DNA from 2 places in the Priestia flexa genome. Region 1 is predicted to be linked to the other one. Evidence: riboswitches for the same ligand, from Rfam matches in the RefSeq annotation. Region 1 holds a riboswitch; the other holds the start of a gene.

Region 1 (3,428 bases):
AGAGCTGTTTTTTTAGATGAACTTTTTGAGCTATGACCTTTTGGTTCTTGATACATAAATCTGCCTAGCTCTGATTTTTGTAAAGATTCAGCAGCTTTACGAATACGCTTAGATTGAATATACAATCTAAAAACCTCCTTATGAGAATCATTTTTTTTGCCTTTCACCATAAGATACGCTTAATACGCCGTACTTGCTATGAGATAAACGTGGAATTTTAAGAAATAACCAAGGAGTTTCTAGCATCTCGGTGGGAGATGAGCTCATATAATTTAAAATGTATCCAAAAGGAGGGAAAGAGATGGGAATTGCCACCTATTCTGTTTTTGCTAATGTTCGGGACTTTAAAGAACTAAAGGCCGACATCTGGTCTGAAGATTCCATACCCGCAGTGATGAAAGTTCATAAAAAGAGGTATGAAATAGGCTTAACTCTAAGGGGATCACACATCCGAGAAATGAGAAAGAAATCGTACTATATAGAGTTTTATTCACCAAATAAATTCGGGAAGACCAACGAAATTCATCTCAATGCAGAATATAAAGATCCATCGCTAGTTCGCAATAAACTATCGCTCGATTTCTTTTCAGACCTTGGCGTACTATCACCGAAATCACAGTTTGTTCATCTCACCATTAACGGGAAAAATGAAGGTGTTTATTTACAGTTAGAATCGGTAAACGAGTACTTCTTAACAAAGCGTAGTTTGCCAAAAGGCTCTATCTTTTACGCTGTAGACGGAGATGCCAACTTCTCGTTAATGAGTGATTTGGATGAGAAGCCAAAAGAATCGCTTCAATCAGGGTACGAAACAAAAGTAGCGTACGGAAAAGATGAAGAAGCGTTAGAATATTTTATTTATAACTTGAATACATGGACGAATCAAGAGTTTGAAGATAATATTGAAAAGCACTTGGAGGTAGATCGCTATTTAGCCTGGTTGGTGGGAGTAATTTGTCTTCAAAACTTTGATGGTTTTGTTCATAACTATGCTTTGTACCGGAACAGTGATACGAAGTGCTTTGAACTCCTTCCTTGGGACTATGATGCTACGTGGGGGCGCGATGTCAACGGAGATGAAATGGAAAGTAACTATGTGAGAATGGAAGGGTTTAATACGTTAACAGCACGACTTTTGGCCATATCAAAATTTAAGAAACAATATATTGAAAAAATGAATTCTGCGCTAAATCATCAGTTCACTGTTAACTATATGAAACCAAAGATTGAAGCACTCCACCAGCTGATTCTGCCTTATGTAGAGAAAGATCCGTATATACAGCACAAGTTAGCTACTTTTTATCAAGAACCTGCGTTTATTTGTGACTTTATTAAAGACAGAGCAGCCTATATAAGAAAATCAATGAAGTCTTTTTGAATAAATGAGACAATTGAAATTGTTTAGAAAATTCTATTGACATTCTTTGTTATTTTTATTAAAGTATACACAATGAATAATTAACTTAATAAAACTCTTATCCAGAGTGGCGGAGGGACTGGCCCTGCGAAGCCCGGCAACCATCAAACCATATGTTAGTCAGTGAGTTTGAACGGTGCTAATTCCTGTGAAATACGATTGTATTTTAACAGATGAGAGAAGTCGTGATTAAGCGAACGCTCTTCCATCTGTGAAGAGTTTTTTTTATTTACTGCAAAGAGGAGAGGACATTATGCATATTGAAACACTACTTGTTCGTTCGGGCGTCAATCGAGACCCTGCTACAGGTTCCATTACAACACCTATTTATCAAGCATCTACGTTTGCACACCCCCGTTTAGGAGAAAGCACAGGATATGACTATGCTAGAACAGCTAATCCAACAAGAACAGCGTTAGAAGATGCGATCACTGCGTTAGAAGAAGGCGAAGTTGGAGCGGCATTTGCTTCGGGAATGGCAGGAGTTATGGCTGTACTTGCTTTGTTTAAAAACGGTGATCATTTAATCGTCTCTGAAGATTTATACGGTGGTACATACAGAGTTTTAAATGATATTTTTGCAGAACAAGGTGTAGAAGTAACGTATGTAAATACAGCTCATTTAGACCAAGTTAAAGCAGTATTAAAGCAGAATACGAAAGCGTTATTTATTGAAACACCGACAAATCCAATGATGCACGTAACGGATTTAAAAGGAATAATTGAACTTGCTAAAGAAAGTAACTTGTTAACAATTGTGGATAATACGTTTATGTCACCTTATTATCAAAGACCTCTTTCTCTTGGAGCGGATATCGTTATTCATAGCGCTAGTAAATACATTGGTGGTCACAATGACGTAGTAGCCGGGTTAGTCGTTGCACGATGTCGCGAGCTAGGTGAAAAAATTCGCTTTTATCAAAATGCAGCAGGTGCAATTTTAGGTCCGCAAGATAGCTGGTTGTTGCTGCGAGGTATTAAAACGCTTGCTTTGCGCATGGAGAAACACAATGAAAATGCGCTGAAAATTGCGAATTGGCTGACTTCACATGAGCTGGTTGAGAAAGTGTACTATCCAGGTCTTGAATCTCATCCAGGCTATCACGTAATGAAGCAACAAGCAGGAGGTTTTGGCGGAATGATTTCCTTCGCTGTAACGGACCCGCAAATTGTGCCAGTCTTACTTGAGAATATAAAGGTGATTACCTTTGCTGAAAGTCTAGGTGGTGTGGAGAGCTTAATGACGTTCCCAGCTCGTCAGACTCACGCAGATATTCCAGAAGAAATACGAAATCGAGTTGGCGTAACGAATTGCTTATTACGCTTATCTGTTGGGATTGAACATGCAGAGGATTTAATTCAAGACTTAAAGGAGGCATTTGATGCATACAACCAATAAACACTCATTTGGTACAAATTTAATTCATGCAAAAACAGGTATTGATGGACATTTTGGAGCGGTAAATGTTCCCATTTATCAAGTGTCTACTTTCAATCTAGAAGACGAAACAAACGGTGGGCGCTATGACTATTCGCGTTCAGGTAATCCAACACGAGAAGCTTTAGAAAATACGATTGCACAGCTTGAAAATGGAGCTGCTGGGTTTGCTTTTTCATCAGGAATGGCCGCTGTATCATCTGTTCTTTGTTTATTTGAAGCAGGCGATGAAATTATCGTTTCAAACGATATCTATGGTGGCACATATCGCGTATTAACAAGATTATTTTCAAAGTTTGGTATTAAAACTACATTTGTCAACATGACAAATGTAGATGAAGTAGAGGAAGTCATTTCGAGCCAAACAAAAGCGATTTACATTGAAAGCCCATCAAATCCATTCTTACAGGTAACGGATATTAAAAGCGTTGCAGCGTTAGCTAAACGCTATGACCTGTTAACAATCGTTGATAATACGTTTATGACACCTTACTTGCAGCAGCCAATTAATTTAGGGGCAAATATCGTCATTCATAGTGCGACAAAGTATATTAGTGGCCATAGCGATGTAAT
Region 2 (3,428 bases), 1.8 Mb from region 1:
AGGAACATGTGCAGGAATCTCAAGTCCAAAGATAGGATCTTGAACCGTATCTACGCTAATGAGTTCTCCTTCTAACGCTGCTTGAACCATTGCGCGTGTGTAAACTAGCTTCATTCGCTCTCCAACACCATACTCTCCACCAGTCCATCCCGTATTCACAAGATAAACATTTACGTTATGCTCATCAATTTTTTTACCTAGCATTTTAGCATAGGCTGTAGGTGGAAGAGGTAAGAATGGTTCACCAAAACAAGTAGAGAACGTCGCCTGTGGCGCAGTAATTCCGCGCTCTGTTCCCGCAAGTTTACTTGTATACCCACTTAAGAAATGATACATTGCTTGTTCTTTTGTTAGTTTGCTAATTGGAGGTAAAACTCCAAATGCGTCTGCTGTTAAGAAAACAATTGCCGTAGGATGTCCTGCAACGCTCGGTAAGATTGTGTTATCAATTGCTTGAATTGGATAAGCAGCACGAGTGTTTTCTGTTAAGCTATTATCATTATAGTCTGCAATTCTAGTATTCGAGTTAATCACAACATTTTCTAAAACTGTTCCAAATCGAATGGCATTAAAAATTTGAGGCTCTTTTTCTTTTGATAGTTGAATGCATTTTGCATAACAACCGCCTTCAATGTTAAATACGCCTGTACTAGACCAACCGTGCTCATCGTCACCAATTAGTCTTCTGGTAGCGTCAGCTGATAATGTTGTTTTTCCGGTGCCAGATAGTCCAAAGAATAGTGCAACATCACCTTCTTTGCCAACATTAGCTGAGCAGTGCATAGGAAGTATGTTATTTTGAGGAAGTAGGAAATTCATTACTGAGAAAATAGATTTTTTCATTTCACCTGCATATTCCGTTCCACCGATTAAAACAACTCTTCGTTCAAATGAAATAATAATAAATGTCTCTGAATTTGTCCCATCAATGTCTGGAACAGCTTTAAAAGTAGGAGCAGATACAATTGAGAATGATTCAGCATCACTTTTTAGCTTCGTGTCTTCTGGACGAATAAATAGTTGGTGAGCAAACAAATTATGCCATGCGTATTCATTTACGACTTGGATTGGAAGCTGATATTTATCATCGGCGCCCGCATAGCCGTTAAACACAAATAGCTCATTTTGTTCTTTTAAATGTTCTAATACTTTTTTATAAAGCGCGTCAAATCGTTCAGATGAAAACGGTTGATTCACATCTCCCCATTCAACAGTATGAGATGTTAAGGAATCGCTTACAATGAATTTATCGTGTGGGGAACGCCCCGTATATTTTCCTGTTTCAACTTGAATAGCACCTGTAGAAGTCAATACGCCTTCTTGTCGCTCTAAAATCTTTTCGACTAATTGAGAAACAGATAGTTGGTGATTCACTTTTTCAGATTCCAGGAGATTGGCTAATTCAATAGACATATTAACAGTACTCATGTGCACTACCTTCCTTTTTTTAAAATGATGTTTAAATGTACAATTAGTATAACACATTACTTTAAATAGTCTATACTATTCGAATAAAAATGTTAAAATGTTGCGAAAATTTTTTGTTTTAGAGAGCATAAAACGTTTTTGTGAGATGATCTTACTAGTGAAAGGTTTCTGTAAATAATAGGGAAGGAAAATACAACCTTTAAGTGATTTTCATAGGAATGTTATTGACATAACAGAGCATTTTCCTGTATGATATGTCCTTGAACGGATACTCTCTTATCCCGAGCTGGTGGAGGGACAGGCCCTATGAAACCCAGCAACCATCACCCATTTCCATAGAGGTGATAAGGTGCTAACCTGATGCAAGGGAATAAACCTTGATCGATAAGAGTGAAAGGCTTATGCAGAACTTGATACCTTTCCTCGATACAAGGAAAGGTTTTTTATATTGAAAAAATGTAAATGAACCACAATAAGGGAATGAGTACCGTATCACAATGTATCATATTTAAAGGAGGAAAACCGATGTCAACACAACGTCGTCTGTTTACGTCAGAATCTGTTACAGAGGGACATCCAGATAAAATTTGTGACCAAATTTCTGACTCAATTCTTGATGCTATTTTAGCTGAAGATCCAAATGCTCGTGTTGCTTGTGAAACAAGCGTAACAACTGGTTTAGTATTAGTAAGTGGTGAAATCACAACATCTACTTATGTAGATATTCAAAAAACAGTACGTGATACAATCAAAGAAATTGGTTATACGCGTGCAAAATATGGTTTTGATGCGGATACTTGTGGAGTAATCACAGCAATCGGTGAGCAATCTCCAGATATCGCTGCTGGTGTAGACCAAGCGTTAGAAGCTCGTGAAGGTTCAATGTCTGATGAAGAAATTGAAGCAATCGGAGCTGGTGACCAAGGTTTAATGTTTGGGTACGCTTGTAATGAAACAAAAGAATTAATGCCGTTACCAATTTCTTTAGCTCATAAGTTAGCGCGTCGCTTAACAGAAGTGCGTAAAGAAGAAATTTTACCTTACCTTCGTCCAGATGGTAAAACGCAAGTAACGGTTGAATATGATGAAAACAATCAACCAGTTCGTGTTGATACAATCGTTATCTCAACTCAGCATCATCCAGAAGTAACGTTAGAGCAAATTCAACGTAACTTAAAAGAATATGTAATCAATCCAGTTGTTCCACAAGAATTAATCGATGAGAACACGAAGTACTTCATTAACCCAACAGGACGTTTTGTAATTGGTGGTCCTCAAGGTGATGCAGGCTTAACAGGTCGTAAAATTATCGTTGATACTTACGGTGGATATGCTCGTCACGGTGGTGGCGCATTCTCTGGTAAAGATGCAACAAAAGTTGACCGCTCAGCAGCATATGCAGCACGCTACGTTGCGAAAAATATTGTAGCTGCAGGATTAGCTGATCGTTGTGAAGTTCAGCTTGCATATGCCATTGGTGTAGCTCAGCCAGTTTCAATCTCTATTGATACATTTGGAACAGGTAAAGTAACTGAAGAAGTATTAGTTGAAGTAGTACGTAACAACTTTGATCTTCGTCCAGCTGGTATCATTAAAATGCTTGATTTAAGACGCCCAATTTATAAGCAAACAGCAGCATACGGTCACTTTGGTCGTACTGATGTTGAGCTTCCTTGGGAGTTCACTGATAAAGCAGAAGCTTTAAAAACTGAAGCTTTAGCTAAATAATGAAAAGTCGCTGTCTCAAAAGAGACAGCGACTTTTTTTATTGAACAAATTCTAACCCATTGTTTGATTTAGTAGTGACTGCTTCATAGCGAAGCAGTAATTGGTCAAAAATAGAATCCCAAGATTGCGTAAGAGCATAGCGACGAGCAGCGTCTCCAAACCTTAGTCGAAGCTGGGAGGACTCTAACAAAGTACAAATGGATTCAATAAATTCTTCAAGTGAATTCGGGGTGCAGAGGTAGCCATTCTTCTCATTGCTAACAATATGTTTT

Evidence for each region. Region 1 has a riboswitch for S-adenosylmethionine ahead of LZP85_RS05720 (trans-sulfuration enzyme family protein). Riboswitches for the same ligand answer to the same signal wherever they lie in the genome.
Region 2: another riboswitch for S-adenosylmethionine. It lies ahead of metK (methionine adenosyltransferase); the one in region 1 lies ahead of LZP85_RS05720 (trans-sulfuration enzyme family protein).

What each region holds. Positions count from the first base shown of each region.
Region 1 is NZ_CP090431.1:1,129,534-1,132,961, forward strand. It holds gene LZP85_RS20855 (CotG/ExsB N-terminal domain-containing protein) at 1-170, opposite strand, end outside; gene LZP85_RS05715 (CotH kinase family protein) at 302-1,378, shown strand; SAM riboswitch class I at 1,473-1,597, shown strand; gene LZP85_RS05720 (trans-sulfuration enzyme family protein) at 1,671-2,816, shown strand; gene LZP85_RS05725 (trans-sulfuration enzyme family protein) at 2,800-3,428, shown strand, end outside.
Region 2 is NZ_CP090431.1:3,322,185-3,325,612, reverse strand. It holds gene pckA (phosphoenolpyruvate carboxykinase (ATP)) at 1-1,428, opposite strand, end outside; SAM riboswitch class I at 1,702-1,819, shown strand; gene metK (methionine adenosyltransferase) at 1,954-3,156, shown strand; gene LZP85_RS17040 (glycosyltransferase family 4 protein) at 3,194-3,428, opposite strand, start outside.